Regions from separate parts of the Glaciimonas sp. GNP009 genome, predicted to be linked through region 3. Evidence: predicted binding sites of a transcription regulator. Region 3 holds the regulator's gene; each other region holds the start of a gene.

What was found. Region 3 encodes LexA, which represses DNA repair genes until DNA is damaged. Its sites were predicted from a motif close to ACTGTATNNNNATACAGT; they were not measured.
Positions count from the first base shown of each region.
Region 1: ACXX82_RS17050 (LexA family protein) is a predicted target of LexA. The motif match lies at 1,982-1,999, and genes of this name have one in related genera.
Region 2: ACXX82_RS00960 (LexA family protein) is a predicted target of LexA. The motif match lies at 1,816-1,833, and genes of this name have one in related genera.
Region 4: ruvA (Holliday junction branch migration protein RuvA) is a predicted target of LexA. The motif match lies at 2,435-2,452, and genes of this name have one in related genera.

Region 1 is NZ_JBTGUV010000004.1:3,678,646-3,682,819, forward strand. It holds gene ACXX82_RS17040 (RibD family protein) at 1-328, shown strand, start outside; gene ACXX82_RS17045 (BrnA antitoxin family protein) at 1,188-1,466, opposite strand; gene ACXX82_RS17050 (LexA family protein) at 2,015-2,488, shown strand; gene ACXX82_RS17055 (Y-family DNA polymerase) at 2,491-3,786, shown strand; gene ACXX82_RS17060 (SOS response-associated peptidase) at 3,887-4,174, opposite strand, start outside.
Region 2 is NZ_JBTGUV010000002.1:12,189-16,362, forward strand. It holds gene ACXX82_RS00955 (DUF932 domain-containing protein) at 493-1,320, opposite strand; gene ACXX82_RS00960 (LexA family protein) at 1,841-2,266, shown strand; gene ACXX82_RS00965 (Y-family DNA polymerase) at 2,273-3,544, shown strand; gene ACXX82_RS00970 (SOS response-associated peptidase) at 3,588-4,174, shown strand, end outside.
Region 3 is NZ_JBTGUV010000004.1:4,780,960-4,785,133, reverse strand. It holds gene rplI (50S ribosomal protein L9) at 7-459, opposite strand; gene rpsR (30S ribosomal protein S18) at 486-770, opposite strand; gene priB (primosomal replication protein N) at 792-1,106, opposite strand; gene rpsF (30S ribosomal protein S6) at 1,159-1,551, opposite strand; gene lexA (transcriptional repressor LexA) at 1,827-2,501, shown strand; gene ACXX82_RS22010 (RNA methyltransferase) at 2,721-3,500, opposite strand; gene ACXX82_RS22005 (inositol monophosphatase family protein) at 3,833-4,174, shown strand, end outside.
Region 4 is NZ_JBTGUV010000004.1:1,537,421-1,541,594, reverse strand. It holds rRNA gene ACXX82_RS07740 (23S ribosomal RNA) at 1-1,368, shown strand, start outside; rRNA gene rrf (5S ribosomal RNA) at 1,547-1,659, shown strand; gene ruvA (Holliday junction branch migration protein RuvA) at 2,498-3,076, shown strand; gene ruvB (Holliday junction branch migration DNA helicase RuvB) at 3,206-4,174, shown strand, end outside.

The sequences.
Region 1 (4,174 bases), 1.1 Mb from region 3:
GGCCTATCTGAAATCCATCAACGTGTCTTATATTTTTGGTGGCAAGACAGAAATTGATCTGGCCCATGTCATTGCAACCCTTGCAAATGAACTTGGCACTAAGCGTCTTATCGTCGAAGGCGGACCCGCGGTGAGCGGGTCATTTGTAAACGCAGGGCTTGTCGATGAGGTCAGTGTTCTTATCTTGCCGCTGATTGATGGACGTGGTGAGCATCCCGCATCGTTTGAGATCGCCAAAGATGTCTGGTCGCAGCCAACTTACCTTACATTAGAGTCGGCAGATATCCAAGAAGGCGGCGGTGTGTGGTTGCGCTACAAGAAGCAGTGATGTCCCAAAAAAATAGCATTTTTGGGATTTTAATACGTGCATCCCTCAATTTTGATGCGCAGTATAGAAAGTGTCTGCAAATCGGCAGCATCGCTGAACCAGCAGTAAGCCTGGACCTTAGCTAAGGTATGGCCAAAACACACCAGATCCACCGGATCAAATGAACGGCGCACTGCGGGATACCGGTCAGAGTTGCTATTTCTTAATGGAAAACCTGGCGGGTTACTCCTGGCGTGTTGTGTACCAAATCAACATCCTCCAGGGCTTGCCTCAATTGAGGTCAATCTGCAAACAATACGAAAGCCAGAAGTCATTGAATTCGCAGCAATTACGCCTGTTTTAGCTGCGGTTTGCTTGTATTTTGCTTCGGTAATGCGCGAAGTAAAGTTGATACATCCTTCAAATTCGAGGTAATACCGCTAAATTGTAAAATTAGGCGGGGATCCGCAAGATGCCTGGTTCACATCCGCTTTTCACTTATCCAAGCGATAGTGCGTCGAAGGTGCGCCCGGCATTCCGAGGTGTGAGTACCCAAATTCGGGCGTCGCATAAAGTTGTTGACCCCGCCGCATGTGCAACTTTGTACGCCCCTTGTCAGTGCCTGTGTATGTCCGTTTTAACTCGTTTAACCTTATACCTATCGAACGCCCATAAAAAAAGCGCGTAAGTCTTTGAAATCAAAGACTTACGCGCTATGTTCTTGGCGGAGAAAGGGGGATTCGAATATACCCAATCACCTTACTCTATAACGCTCTTTTAAAAACGCTGTCCAGATGCTGTCAATTCCCTATTTTGATGAATGTTTTTAGAGAGGGGACTCGAATCCCCGGTTAGAAATACCATCTATGGCGACTGCTCACTATTGATGCGCCTGGAGCCACTCACGCAATGCGCCATTCATTCTGGTTTGCCAGCCATCGCCTTCACGCTTAAACGCGTCGACAATATCAGTATCTAAGCGCATTGTTATTTGTTCTTTCGTGCCGCTCCCTAAAGGACGACCGCGTCCTCGCACAGGTTTGAGTTCCGATAATTGCGCGTCATTCAAAGGTAGGTTATCTAGATCTGTCAATGCGGCCGCGGTGATTGCAGCATCTTCTTCCGCTGTCGGATAAATAATTTTACGTTTGTTCATCATAGAATTTCACCTCTCGCAAATTTGCCTTTCTAAGGCTGATCATTCGGCGGCCTTCAGGCCGATCTACAAATGCCGCACTATAAGTTTGACCGTTTAATTCTGCTAAACAGCATTGACAATTGACGCGGTTCGCCGTAATTATTTCGCCTATCTGCCCATATTAATGCAATTTCCCAGTCTAATTTTTCCGCATCTGCCAGTGAGACCCCGTGTTTGCCTACATTTACAACATCTTTAATAGCGTCAAATGTTATTTCCATCGTTTAATTGTAGTTACGAACGTAATTCAAATCAAGTAATATTTGTAGCTACATTTAATAACGAGGGAGTTTGAACCTGTCACTTTATGGGCCCAGGTGCATCAAACTGCGTCACGCTGATGTAGGCAGAATTCTTCCATGCCCCACGCTGAGCGGGATTCTGGCGATGCAGCAGGGTGCGTTAACTCAAGTGCATCTAAAGAAGCCCGCAGGCGTGGTGGGTAGTGCGCGGCGGCGGTCAAAGGTGATAATATAGCTGTATATTCATACAGTATAATTAAATGCCCCATGAGCCCCCTCGACTGCACGCAAGCGTGCGCACCAGTTAGCCTCGCGCAATATGCCCTTGCGGCGGCCATCGCCCCCGAGGCTTGCCCTGTTCCGTTGTTTCTTATTAAGATACCTGCAGGTTTCCCATCCCCCGCGGCCGACTACGTGGAGGAAGGTCTCGATCTCAACACATACCTCGTGAAGCATAAAGCGGCGTCGTTTTACTTCACAGTTGAGGGCGATAGCATGACTGGCGCGGGCATTCTCGCTGGCGACCGGGTATTGGTGGACCGCTCGATTGAACCTAAGCACGGCCATATTGTTGTGGCGGTCATAAGTAACGAATTCACCTTGAAACGCCTTTATCGCCGCCGTGGAGTAGTTGAACTGCGTCCAGAGAATCCAGCCTATAAGGTCATTGTCGTTAGTGACGACGATGATTTACAAATATGGGGCGTGGTTGCAGGGGTCGTTCGGAAGTTTGCTGTCTGATCATGGGCGCACCGCATTCCCAGTTATTCGCCCTGGTCGATGTCAACAATTTCTATGTCAGTTGTGAGCGCGTTTTTAATCCCCGGTTGGAAGGCAAACCGGTTGTCGTCTTATCGAATAATGATGGTTGTGCGGTGGCGCGCTCAAATGAAGTGAAGGCGCTCGGTGTCAAGATGGCCGCGCCGTGGTTTCAATTGCAGGATTTGGCACGCAAGCATGGCATCATTGCACTATCATCGAACTACACGCTTTATGCCGACATGAGCAACCGCGTCATGACCATTTTGCGCGACTACAGTCCTGATGTTGAAGTGTATTCCATCGACGAGTCATTCTTAAGTCTCAATGGTATGGCCGGTCATTGGCCGACATTGACCGACATGGGCCAGACCATACGGCATCACGTTAAGCAGTGGACAGGCCTGCCCGTCTGCGTCGGGATTGGTCCTTCCAAAACATTATCCAAGATGGCCAACCATATCGCCAAGAAACAAACGCCATTCAATAGCGTATGTGATCTGGCGGGTATGCACAGCGATGATGTTAACGAAGTCCTTAGTCACATTGATGTCGGTGAAGTGTGGGGAGTCGGTCGTAAGATAAGCGATAGGCTGCGTAACATGCACATCGACACAGTGCAAAAATTACGAACGACCTCCCCAAAAGTCCTGCGCGACCAATTCGGTGTCGTGATGGAACGTACCTGCAATGAACTACGTGGCATCTCTTGCATGGCGCTAGAAGAAGTTTCGCCGCCTCGCAAACAGATTGTCTCGTCCCGTTCCTTTGGTGCAACCGTGATGACGATCAAGGAATTGGAAGAAGCCATATCGATGTACATGGCGCGAGCTTCCGAAAAGCTTCGCGGACAGAAATCCGTGTGTGGAGCGATTCACGTTTTTGTGGAGACCGACCGTTTTCGCTTGGATGACGCTCAATACAACAATGGCATTACCATCCCGTTACCGGATTCGTCAGATGATGTGCGCACACTCACCGGCTTCGCGCTCAACGGATTGAAGCGCATCTTTCGTGATGGTTATAAATACAAAAAAGCGGGTGTAGTCCTGATGGACCTTTATTCTGGAAACATCAAACAGGGAAACTTGTTTGATGCTTCCCACACCGTAAAGCATTCCCCTGCGGTCATGATTGCGCTCGATGCGCTAAATGCACAATACGGCCGAGATACTGTGCAACTCGGTTCTGCCGGAGGTCTCGGGCGCTGGGCGGCGCGGTTTGACAATAAAACCCCTAGGTACACGACTGACTGGGGAGAGCTGCCAAAATTAAAATGAAGGACGACTTTTCACCAAAGCTTGTCCACCATTAGATTTGGTCGGTGGGGAGTGCCCCATCTTTCTGGACGTGCGCGCAGGAGCGTTGCACGCCGCTTATTCACGACGAAATCCGCTCAATCATAGACGGATCACTCCTCCCGGCTCGATTAACCTCCGTCGACACCATGAACCACTCAAAGCTATCTGGGCCGAGCGCGCGGAGTCGGGCGATCCGTTCCGCCTGTTCTTCTGGCAAACCGTTGTCCATCCACAGCAAAGCATCCTTAGCCGCCAACACAACCGGACGCCGGTCGTGTACGTCGACCAATCCGCCTTCGGCTGCAGCGGTAACGATCACAAAACCCGAACCTTCCTGTAATTCTCGGTCCGGTCTAAAATCCGTCAT
Region 2 (4,174 bases), on a different contig from region 3:
GTAGTTCATGGGTGAGCTGTATCATCGCCAAAGGGGTCGTGGGTGACCTGCATTATCACCAAAGGGGTCGTGGGTGACCTGCATTATCACCAAAGGGGTCATGGGTGACCTGCATTATCACCAAAGGGGTCGTGGGTGACCTGCATTATCACCAAAGGGGTCATGGGTGACCTGCATTATCACCAAAGGGGTCGTGGGTGACCTGCATTATCACCAAAGGGGTCATGGGTGACCTGCATTATCACCAAAGGGGTCGTGGGTGACCTGCATTATCACCAAAGGGGTCATGGGTGACCTGCATTATCACCAAAGGGGTCATGGGTGACCTGCATATAAGTCCCTACCTCATCGCCTTTCTAAAACACCGGGGCTTGTAGTACCAGGGCGCCCCCGTAGGGTTTCCAGACTCATCCGCTCCATCAAGTCATTTTTTCGTCATGACGAAATTTGACTTGTAAAATGAGGCGGCGAAATCCGCCTCGTTTAAATTTCTTAGCCTTTAATTTTGCGCATTTCTTCCGCGAGAACCCATAAGGCGCGATTGAGTTTGATGTTTTGGTCAATCCCTTTTACTTCGCGTGTCGTACTGACTTGGCCGGTAGCGCTGCGACCACGCAAACCACCTCTAACCAAGTTTTCTTGAACGCAATTAAAAGTTGTCCACAAATCATCAGAACGGTCTTCCATCCGTTTTGGGCGCAGAATTTGATTTTCGGTGATAGGTGCCGGTGTCAATTCAGTATCGTATTTCAAAGACAATGCAGCGCGGGCGAATGCTGCTTGCTCTCCCTCGTTGAGCGTTAAGGATTTCATCCCGTCTTTTTGGCCGTTGACCAGATCGAAATCGTCCAGGACACGAAAAGCGCCTTCGATCACGTTGTCAACGATGTTGCCTTTATGACGAATGCGGATATCACTTAATATGTCGCCGCAAACCATGCCATTCGAGCAAACGAAGCGGAAAACACCGGACAGCATTTGATACGACGATGATCCATCATGGCTATTCAGCAAAATGATTTCGTTGGCTTCCTTGCCGTCGATCTGGCTTGCATGGCGCAAGCGGATCATGTGTTTTGTATGGTCGCGCTTCGCATCGTCACGAGTGCGCGTTTGGCAAACCATGAACGGGCTAAAGCCTTCTTTACGCAAGCCGCGCAGCACGTCGCTTGTCGGAATGTAGGTGTAACGATCTGACCGGCTGGCGTGTTTTTCTTCCGCGAAAATCGAAGGGGCAACTGCTGTAATTTGCTCGTCTGACAGTGGGGAATTCGAGCGCAAAACGTGTTGGTTACGGCCAAATCGGGAAGATAATTGCATGATATTTCCTTTAAGAGATTGTCGGGTTAAGGTCAATCAGCACTGAATTAACCATGTACCTATTATATGTTTTGTATATAGTTTTGTATATAGTTTTACCGATGAATTGTTTTAATCAACTACAACTTATCTATATACAAAACTAATTACAATGGTGCTCTGAAATTTGTTTTCCGTAGTAGTGAATTTGGGCGCTTGGCGCTTGCCTTTGACTTGGATTTGCGCAAGGGATATGGAGGGCTGCGAAGCAGTCCACGCGGAGCGGGGATGAGCGAATAGCGAACCCGGAGAAGCCCGGTCGCCGCATAGCGGCGATGCGCCCGATTGCATCTGCACTATGCGAAATAAACTTGGGGACGATTGATATGGAAAATCGTAGAAAATGCCATCACAAGTTAAATAGGTATTAATTTTTTGCTATTTTTACGCACTGCTGGGCTCCTATCGTCGTCAATATATTATTGACGCTTGCCGGATTCATATAAGGGCTCTTATACTGTGTTTTTATACAGCATAAATTATGAATATCCCCCTCCCTCTCTCGTCTTTTCCGTTGCTGCTGACGTTGTTCGATGGGCCCGTTTACGCTGGTTTTCCGTCGCCAGCCTCTGACTATGCGCAACGCCGGATCAATCTAAATGAACATCTGCTTATGAATGAGCAGGCATCATTCCTTTTTCGCGTTCGTGGAGACTCCATGTTAGGTATCGGCATCTATGATGATGACACCTTGATTGTTGATCGCTCGATCACGCCCGCACATAACCACATTGTTCTTGCCATCGTTGATGAAGAATTTACCGTAAAACGTTTGTTTCAGCGTGGTCAGCTTGTGAGGCTATTGGCCGAGAACCCGGCTTTTCCCCCGATTATGCTAAAGGAAGGTCAAGAGCTGCGCATTTGGGGCGTGGTGACATTCAATCTGCACAAACTCTTGAATGTGTGAGTCAGTATGCAGAGCGCGCCTCGCAGCATTGCACTAATTGATTGCAACAATTTTTACGTCAGTTGTGAGCGAATCTTTCGACCGGATCTTTTGACTAGGCCTGTCATCGTGCTTTCCAACAATGACGGCTGTGCCGTCTCCAGGAGCAACGAGGCAAAGGCGCTGGGCGTAAAAATGGGCGTACCTGTGTTCAAAATCCGCGATCTGGTGCGCGAGCAAGGAATTGAAGTGTTTTCCTCTAACTATGTGCTGTATGCCGATATGAGTAATCGAGTTATGTCGATACTCAGTCAATTCTCCCCGATGCAGGAGGTGTACAGCATCGATGAATCATTCCTGGAGTTGACTGGCTTCACCGACATCCAGGATCGTTCGAGAGCGATGAGGAAGCGCGTCTATCGTGACACCGGGATTCCGGTTTGTGTCGGCATCGGGTCATCAAAAACACTGGCTAAGTTGTCCAATTTTGTGGCGAAGCGGCACCCGCGATCAAATGGGGTGTTCAACATCAATTTGCTTTGCCAGCGCCAAGTCAACAGCGTTCTCAAAAATATCCCGGTCGAAGAAATTTGGGGAATCGGTCGTAGGTTGACGACGGCTCTGAACGGCATGGGTATTGAAAGTGTCTTGCAATTGCGAGATGCAGACGTGGCCAGCATGCGCAATCGTTTTGGTGTAGTGATGGAAAAGACGGTCCGGGAACTGCGCGGTGACGCCTGCATCGAGCTGGAAGAGGTAGCTCCAGCGAAACAGCAAATCATCAATAGTCGGTCGTTTGGTCAGGCAGTGACAGAGATGGAGGCTCTTCAGGACGCCCTCGCCCACTTTGTTAGCAACGCGGCCAAGAAGCTACGCGATCAGAATTCCATTGCCGCCATGATGCAGGTATTCATCATGACGGACAGATTCAGGGAAGACCGGCCGCAATACTGCCCAAGCGTTACCATCCCTCTCACAACGCCGACCGCGAACAGCATGTCGTTGCAAAGCTGGGCGCTAGTCGGTCTGAAATCGATCTACAAGCCAGGCTTTTACTACAAGAAGGCTGGCGTTATCTTGAGCGAAATTTGTGATTCTTCGATCTACCAAGGCGACTTGTTTGCGGCCGAGATCGAGCATCCTGCTCTCATGCAAACACTGGATGCGATCAACACCAGGTATGGCAAGGGAACTCTGAAACTCAGTCAGGACGGCTCAAGGCAATCATGGAAGATGCGTCAGGAAAAAAAATCGCCAGAATACACAACTAATTGGGAAGAATTGCCGATCTGTGGATAGTATTTAAACTGCATCGTAAGCAAATTTCAGGAAAGTCATCATTATGTGTGTGAACTATTTGCCGGTATCCCGTCAGGTGCTCGAAACAACTTTTGAATCACCAGTACAGGGCGAATTCGACTGGAAAACAGAGACCTGGAAAGATTATCCTGCCCCTATCATCATCGGGCAAGACGGGCGAAGAAAAGCAGTTTGCGGGGTGTATGGCATGGTTCCTAAAACCAAATTACCCCTTGGCGTAAAACCATACAGCACGATGAATGCGCGGGTGGAGACGGTTGGAGCCTTACGCAGCTACGCAAAATACTGGCGCGAATGCCGGTTGTGCCTGGTGCCGATGACAGGTTTTTTTGAACCCAACTATGAATCCGGTGCGCCCGTTCGCTGGTGTATAGGAATGGCTGACGAGTCACCGTTTGTGGTCGCAGGTTTGTATCGAACCTGGGCCGAACTGGACGGCACTGAATCTTTTTCTTTCACTCAGCTCACGATCAATGCCGACGATCATCCATTAATGCGGCGATTCCACAAACCTGGCGATGAAAAGCGTTCACTCGTTATTGTGCCGTCCGACGCCTACGATGATTGGTTGGAGTGCCGCGATCCTGAATTAGCCAGGGCATTCTTGCA
Region 3 (4,174 bases):
ATCAAATTAAGCGTGCTCGCCGATCACAGCAACAGTCACATCAACCAGGACGTCAGTGTGCAAAGATACAGCAACGGCGTGGTCGCCAACGATCTTCAAAGGACCGACTGGCAAACGCACTTGCGATTTTTCAACAGCAAAACCTTGCTTGGTCAACGCTTCAGCGATATCAGCATTGGTAACAGAACCGAACAAACGGCCATCAACACCTGATTTTTGCGAAATCTTCACGGTCAAACCGTTCAATTTTTCGCCTTGCGCTTGGGCGGCTGCCAATTTAGCAGCTGCAGTTTTTTCCAACTCTGCGCGTTTAACTTCAAATTCAGCAATTGCTGAAGTTGTAGCACGGCGAGCAAGACGTTGTGGAATTAGAAAGTTACGTGCATAACCATCTTTTACACGAACGACTTCACCAAGATTGCCGACATTAACGACTTTTTCTAACAGAATAATTTGCATGTTTTTCTCCTATTTCAAGTCGTCAATTAAACGTTGTGCAGATCGGTGTAAGGCAACAACGCAAGGAAACGCGCGCGTTTGATCGCGGTGTCAACTTGACGTTGGTAAATTGCCTTAGTACCTGTCAGGCGTGCTGGCATAATTTTGCCATTTTCCTGAACAAAATCTTTCAACGTATCGACGTCTTTGTAATCAACGCTAGCAACGTGTGCTGCTGTGAAACGACAAAACTTTTTACGCTTGAACAGCGGGTTTTGTTGTTGACGCTTGTTTTTCAGTTTGCTTTTATCGAACTTTTTACCGAATGCCATTTGAGGCTCCTGTATAAATAATTAGGCCGCAGTTTCAGCTGCAGCAAATTCAGTGATGTGAAATACCAGACTTTTACCGTTGCGACTCTTGCGTGCCAAAAATCCTGTGAACCAGTACTGACCACCCAATACCGTCTGATTGAATCGCCCCGATATCTCGCCTATGGCAAGAGCGGCAATTTCGAACTCAACCTGACGTTGGATACCCGCTTCATGTGGTGACGAACGACTCAGCAATATTGCTGAAACGATCGGGATACCCGCTGGCGTATAACGCAATACTTCGCGCTCTGCGATTTCGGCAACCAATTGAAGCGCGTTGTTGAGTTGATTCACTCCGGTCTATTTGGAAAATGGTGACGCAATGAATGCAAGTTAATCGGCAAAATTAGGCGGCTGCCGGGGCTGATGCTGGCGCAGCTGGTGCTTCAGTACGATGGCTTTTAGCAGCATCTTCCTTTTGCACAGCCTTCATCATTGGCGATGGGCCAGTTTCAGCTTTTTTCAGCTTGACCGTCAGGTGACGCAAAACAGCATCATTGAACTTAAAGCCAGTTTCGATTTCGGTCAGTGTTTCGCTGTCGCATTCGATGTTCAAGCAAACATAGTGTGCTTTTGCCAATTTTTGGATCAGGTAAGCCAATTGACGGCGACCCCAATCTTCAACGCGATGAACGATACCGCCACGTGTAGTGACAATACCCTTATAGCGTTCGATCATTGCAGGCACTTGCTCGCTTTGATCCGGATGGACGATAAACACGATTTCATAATGACGCATGTAAGCTCCTTTTTGGACTGTTGAAAATAGCCCACCCCGGCGTCAAGACGAGTGTGGGAAGAGGAAAGTCGATAACTATACAGTGAAATCCTTCAAAACTCAATGCTCAATACACATGATCGTCATACAGACAAATAGATTGTCAAATTTACTTGCATTCAACTGAATACTGTACAAAAATACAGACTGTTTATATACACAGTTCGCCGGTAGCATAAATCGCAGCATGAACGCCATATTCTCGCACCAGCCCTTATTCGACAACCGCTATCAATATGATCAAATTAACTGCACGCCAACAACAAATACTTGATCTCATCAGGGATGCTATTGAGAACACGGGTTTCCCTCCGACTCGCGCTGAAATCGCATCCGAGTTAGGATTTCGCTCAGCCAATGCAGCTGAAGAGCATTTGCAGGCGCTTGCACGCAAAGGCGCCATCGAAATTTCTCCGGGGACGTCTCGCGGAATACGGCTTCTTGCAAAAGGCCCTAGCCCGACTAGTAAGCGCAATAATGATGACATCGGGCAGCAATTTACCTTACCCCATCCTGCATTAATGCAACTCAATCTTCCATTGGTGGGACGCGTGGCTGCCGGATCACCAATCCTGGCACAGGAACACGTTCAGGCACGATACAACATTGATCCTACCTTTTTTAGCGATAAACCGGATTACTTGCTGAAGGTACGCGGCATGTCTATGCGTGATGCCGGTATTCTTGATGGGGATCTACTAGCTGTCAAAAAAACGGAATCAGCGAGAAACGGTCAAATAGTCGTAGCACGACTGGGCGATGACGTCACCGTCAAGCGATACAAAAAAACTGGCTCTTCGATACAACTACTACCAGAAAATCCAGAATTTGAACCGATCATTGTCAGCGAAGATCAAGATGACTTTGCGTTAGAAGGCTTAGTGGTGGGATTAATGCGGAACTGGGGCTAATCCTTAAAAATGCAATTATCGGCTCGATCAGAGCTGATAATTGCAAGCGTATCAAGGCGCACTTTTTAATGAAGACGTAAGCTAATTAACCTAAATAGCGCATTTGAAAGCCCCTCTCAGGATGAAAAGCGGCATCTCTTAGCGTTAATCAAAACTACTCAAAAATTCCTTAATTACTTTTGAAGCAATAATTTTTAACACCCGGAAAAAATTTCTCCATCAATCAAGACGCCGCCGCTTAGTCAAAATCTGATTAGCGATACCGCGCAAAATATTCACCTCTTCAGTTTCCAACCCTGCGCGTGCAAACAAACGCTTCAGGCGTGGCATCAATTTTTTCGGATGTGCCGGATCGAGAAAATCGATTTCAATCAGTGCTTTTTCCAAATGGGCAAACATACCTTCAATCTCAATCAGATTAGCGGTATCGCCGTGAAATCCGATCTCGTCACTTGACTCACTCTCGCCAGGCGGTTGTTCAGCGCTAGCCGCGACCCGAAACTCATAAGCTAATACTTGCACCGCTTGCGATAAATTTAAGGAGGAATAATCGGGATTCGCCGGAATGTTAATTAATACATTACATTTCTCGACGATTTCATTCGGCAAACCATAGCGCTCGCTTCCAAATAATATTGCCCCAGTCAGGGTTTTATCTGTCGCTAGTTGCGCCGCCACCGCTCTTGGTGCCATCACAGGTGGAGAAAACTCGCGGAGGCGCGCACTTAGCGCAGCTGCATAATTGCACCCGATCAAGGCCTGTTCGACAGTCTCGACGATTCTGGCTGACGATAGAATATCTTGCGCACCGCTTGCTAATGCAATTGCCTCATCACGCTGTAAAACGTCCGGATAGCGGGGATTCACCAGGACCAGCTCGGAAAATCCCATTGTTTTAATAGCACGTGCAGCTGCGCCAACATTGCCGGGACTACTGGTATCAACCAGTACAAAGCGTAGGCGATTGAAAAGAGACGTGTTGGTTTTTGTCAGGTTCATTTAAAATAGCGTCATTCGCAGGTTAATTTTCAGGAAACGCTGATGTTTAGTGTCTTGGAGTATTAGCCGGGAGCCTGTCGGTCTGACCGGATCAAAGTGAAAAATGCACTGAACGAGGACAGATTTTGCCAGATTCGCAGCACCGATAGCCAGCTATTGGTCGAGAAACTGATGAAACATGACCTGACCAGATCATTTTTCAGCCGATTCCGCATAGCCCGTCAGGCCCTTGTTACCGTCAAGACGGCCTGCATCGCTCATTATTAATAATATAGGTTGGTTCTGTTCCCATTAGGCACAGTGCCGCCATTTTAACGGAACCGAATCCAGATATGCATCCTATGCTCAATACGGCCATCAAGGCCGCCCGTCGTGGTGCCGCAGTCATTTCGCGCGCCTCCTTCGATCTCGACCTGCTTCAGGTAGAAAAAAAAGCACATAACGATTTTGTCACTGAAGTTGATAAAAATGCCGAAGCGGCAATTATTGACATTTTGAAGAACGCCTATCCAGACCACGCCATATTGGCCGAAGAGTCCGGTGCGTCCGACAATCTACATGACGAAAACGAAAACGTCTGGATTATCGATCCAATCGATGGCACTACCAACTTCATCCATGGCTTTCCACAATACTGCGTGTCGATTGCGTTACAGCATCGTGGACAAATTACC
Region 4 (4,174 bases), 3.2 Mb from region 3:
GAGACGAGTGAATTTATTCATGAAGCAATCGGAAGTGGTTCCAAGAAAAGCCTCTAAGCTTCAGTCACACGAGACCGTACCGCAAACCGACACAGGTGGGCGAGATGAGTATTCTAAGGCGCTTGAGAGAACTCGGGAGAAGGAACTCGGCAAATTTGTACCGTAACTTCGGGATAAGGTACGCCCCGGTAGCTTGACTGGCTCGCGCCAGAAGGGTGAAAGGGCTGCAATAAAAAGGTGGCTGCGACTGTTTAATAAAAACACAGCACTATGCAAACACGAAAGTGGACGTATATGGTGTGACTCCTGCCCGGTGCTGGAAGATTAAATGATGGGGTGCAAGCTCTTGATTGAAGTCCCAGTAAACGGCGGCCGTAACTATAACGGTCCTAAGGTAGCGAAATTCCTTGTCGGGTAAGTTCCGACCTGCACGAATGGAGTAACGATGGCCACACTGTCTCCTCCCGAGACTCAGCGAAGTTGAAATGTTTGTGATGATGCAATCTACCCGCGGCTAGACGGAAAGACCCCATGAACCTTTACTGTAGCTTTGCATTGAATTTTGAACCAATCTGTGTAGGATAGGTGGGAGGCTTTGAAGCGTGAACGCTAGTTTGCGTGGAGCCAACCTTGAAATACCACCCTGGTTTGTTTGAGATTCTAACCTTGGTCCGTTATCCGGATCGGGGACAGTGCATGGTAGGCAGTTTGACTGGGGCGGTCTCCTCCCAAAGTGTAACGGAGGAGTTCGAAGGTACGCTAGGTACGGTCGGACATCGTGCTGTTAGTGCAATGGCATAAGCGTGCTTAACTGCGAGACTGACAAGTCGAGCAGGTACGAAAGTAGGACATAGTGATCCGGTGGTTCTGTATGGAAGGGCCATCGCTCAACGGATAAAAGGTACTCTGGGGATAACAGGCTGATTCCTCCCAAGAGTTCATATCGACGGGGGAGTTTGGCACCTCGATGTCGGCTCATCACATCCTGGGGCTGTAGCCGGTCCCAAGGGTATGGCTGTTCGCCATTTAAAGTGGTACGTGAGCTGGGTTTAAAACGTCGTGAGACAGTTTGGTCCCTATCTGCCGTGGGCGTTGGAAATTTGAAGGGGGCTGCTCCTAGTACGAGAGGACCGGAGTGGACGAACCTCTGGTGTACCGGTTGTCACGCCAGTGGCATTGCCGGGTAGCTAAGTTCGGAAGAGATAACCGCTGAAAGCATCTAAGCGGGAAACTTGCCTTGAGATGATATTTCCCGGGAACTAGATTCCCCTAAAGGGTCGTTCGAGACCAGGACGTTGATAGGCTGGGTGTGGAAGCGTAGTAATACGTTAAGCTAACCAGTACTAATTGCCCGTGAGGCTTGTCCCTATAACCTTAGCAGGTTATAGATTAAGCTAATGAGATATGTGTTTGCCTGAAAAGTGCAATCATACCCAGCAGTGCGGTGACACACCCTTGTCACTGCACTGCAGTAATACAAAACTTTACTTCTTCTAGATTGCGTTGTTTGTTGCCCCATTGGGAACACACGACACTACAGTTTATGCCTGATGACCATAGCGAGTTGGTACCACCCCTTCCCATCCCGAACAGGACCGTGAAACGACTTTGCGCCGATGATAGTGCTGCAACCAGTGTGAAAGTAGGTCATCGTCAGGCTCTTATTAGAAAACCCTCTCCGAGTAATCGGGGAGGGTTTTTGCTTTGCAGAAACGATTTATGCAATGACAACACCCAACACCCAACACCCAACACCCAACACCCAACACACACCAACATTAACTACGCATCATCACCCCGCGCGCCGATAAGATGTAGTCTGCAAGACAAATTCCCTCAGTGCCAACAGTCAAACTCAACCCTACAGCCTCACATTTCGCCACGCTCTCCCAATCTTGAGATACTTAGGTAAGCAATCTCGTCCTATTTATAGTGGTAACGATTTTTTTATAAAAACTATAGCCACCAACCGGTAATCACTGGGCCATAAGCCATTAAGTCACATCCCACTACACCAAAATAATTGCCTCCCGCCGTGTTTGGAAAGATATCTGTCACCGCCCTTTGATCAAGCCTGCCTTCACCAAACTTTACTTTACGATCATTCTTTAAACCCAATCGATCAATGTCTCGTCATTCTGGTTTGATTTGTAAGTTAACATCGCGAAATTGTCATGCATTTTTCTTGGAAATCCCGAAAGACAACTTTGCGCACAATAATCTACCCTGATAATAATGCCTTATAAGTTACTTAGCGCCCGACGATCCTGTGGAGGCATCGTTTATGTAAAAAAAATTTACGAGAGCATTAAGAGACAGCATATTTTCGCCAACGTGTGAACCGCATGAGCAATGACGTCATCCAGTTAAATAGCAATGCCTAGAATATCTATATCCAAAATACGCTACTAAGCAAAACAACAAACAGACAACTACTGGGTTTTTAACCAGTTGTCCTGTATGATTTCGTATAAATTAAGACTAAGGTGCTACTAAGATGATAGGTCGTCTCTCCGGGATTTTACTTGAGAAAAATCCGCCGCAATTAATAGTTGATTGCAATGGCGTCGGCTATGAAGTAGGAGTACCCATGAGCACCTTTTACAATCTTCCCGTAATTGGAGAAAGGGTCGTCTTATTGACACATTTGGCCATACGAGAAGATGCGCATGTACTGTTTGGATTCGGCACCGCGGAAGAGCGCAACGTTTTCAAACAACTAATCAAAATTAGTGGAGTAGGTGCGCGTATGGCGCTCTCAATTTTGTCTGGAATGTCAGTTCACGACTTAGCACAGGCGATCACGTTGCAAGAGGCGGGACGCTTGACCAAGGTTCCTGGCATTGGCAAAAAAACTGCAGAACGTTTATTGCTGGAGTTAAAAGGAAAACTAGGTGCTGATATTGGCGCGGTCGGAGGACACCCCGTTAACGTTGTGACGGGTGATATTTTGAATGCGTTGGTTGCGTTAGGTTATTCCGATAAAGAGGCATCGCTAGCTTTAAAGCAAATACCAGAGGACATTACAGTATCCGACGGTATTAAATTGGCACTGAAGGCGTTATCCAAATTGTAATGTTATTTTATTAATGCTAATTTTCGCAATAAGCCGATGAGTATCAAATTTTCCCTCATTCAGATATGGCCGTAGCAAGCTTATCTAAACTACGACATCTAAACCTTTCAGTCCGGCTACAATTCGATCATGAGCATTCAAACCGACGACTTTACCGAGCAGCGAATTATCGCGGCCACTCCGGCCTCTCCAAACGAAGAGGCAATTGAACGTGCGCTGCGACCAAAGCATTTAGATGAATATGTAGGGCAGCAAAAAATTCGTGAGCAGTTGGAAATTTTTATTACTGCTGCTCGCCAACGTAAAGAGGCATTGGATCATACCTTGCTGTTTGGACCTCCAGGGCTGGGAAAAACTACTCTAGCCCACATCATCGCCCGTGAAATGGGTGTTAATTTACGCCAAACATCAGGTCCGGTCCTTGAGCGAGCGGGAGATTTAGCTGCGTTATTGACGAATCTCGAAGCAAATGATGTTCTTTTTATTGACGAAATTCATCGGCTTTCACCGGTCGTAGAGGAAATTCTTTATCCTGCTCTTGAGGATTATCAAATAGATATTATGATCGGAGAAGGTCCAGCCGCACGCTCCGTCCGGCTCGACTTGCAACCTTTTACGTTGGTTGGTGCGACGACTCGTGCGGGAATGTTAACAAATCCGCTGCGGGATCGTTTTGGCATCGTTGCCAGATTGGAATTTTATACGCCGGAAGAATTAACCAGAATTGTTACGCGCAGTTCGGCTTTACTCAACGCGCCAATAGTCGGGGATGGCGCGTTTGAAATTGCTAAGCGCAGCCGTGGTACGCCACGTATCGCCAATCGACTTTTAAGACGTGTTCGAGACTATGCCGAGGTAAAGGGAAATGGTGAAATAACTAAAGCCATCGCCGATGCCGCGTTAGTTATGCTAGATGTTGATCCAGTCGGATTCGATGTAATGGATCGTAAATTGCTCGAAGCTGTGCTCTTTAAATTTGGTGGTGGCCCGGTTGGTCTTGATAATTTGGCCGCAGCAATAGGCGAAGAGCGTGACACTATTGAAGACGTGCTGGAGCCCTATTTGATACAGCAAGGCTTCTTGCAGCGGACGCCGCGA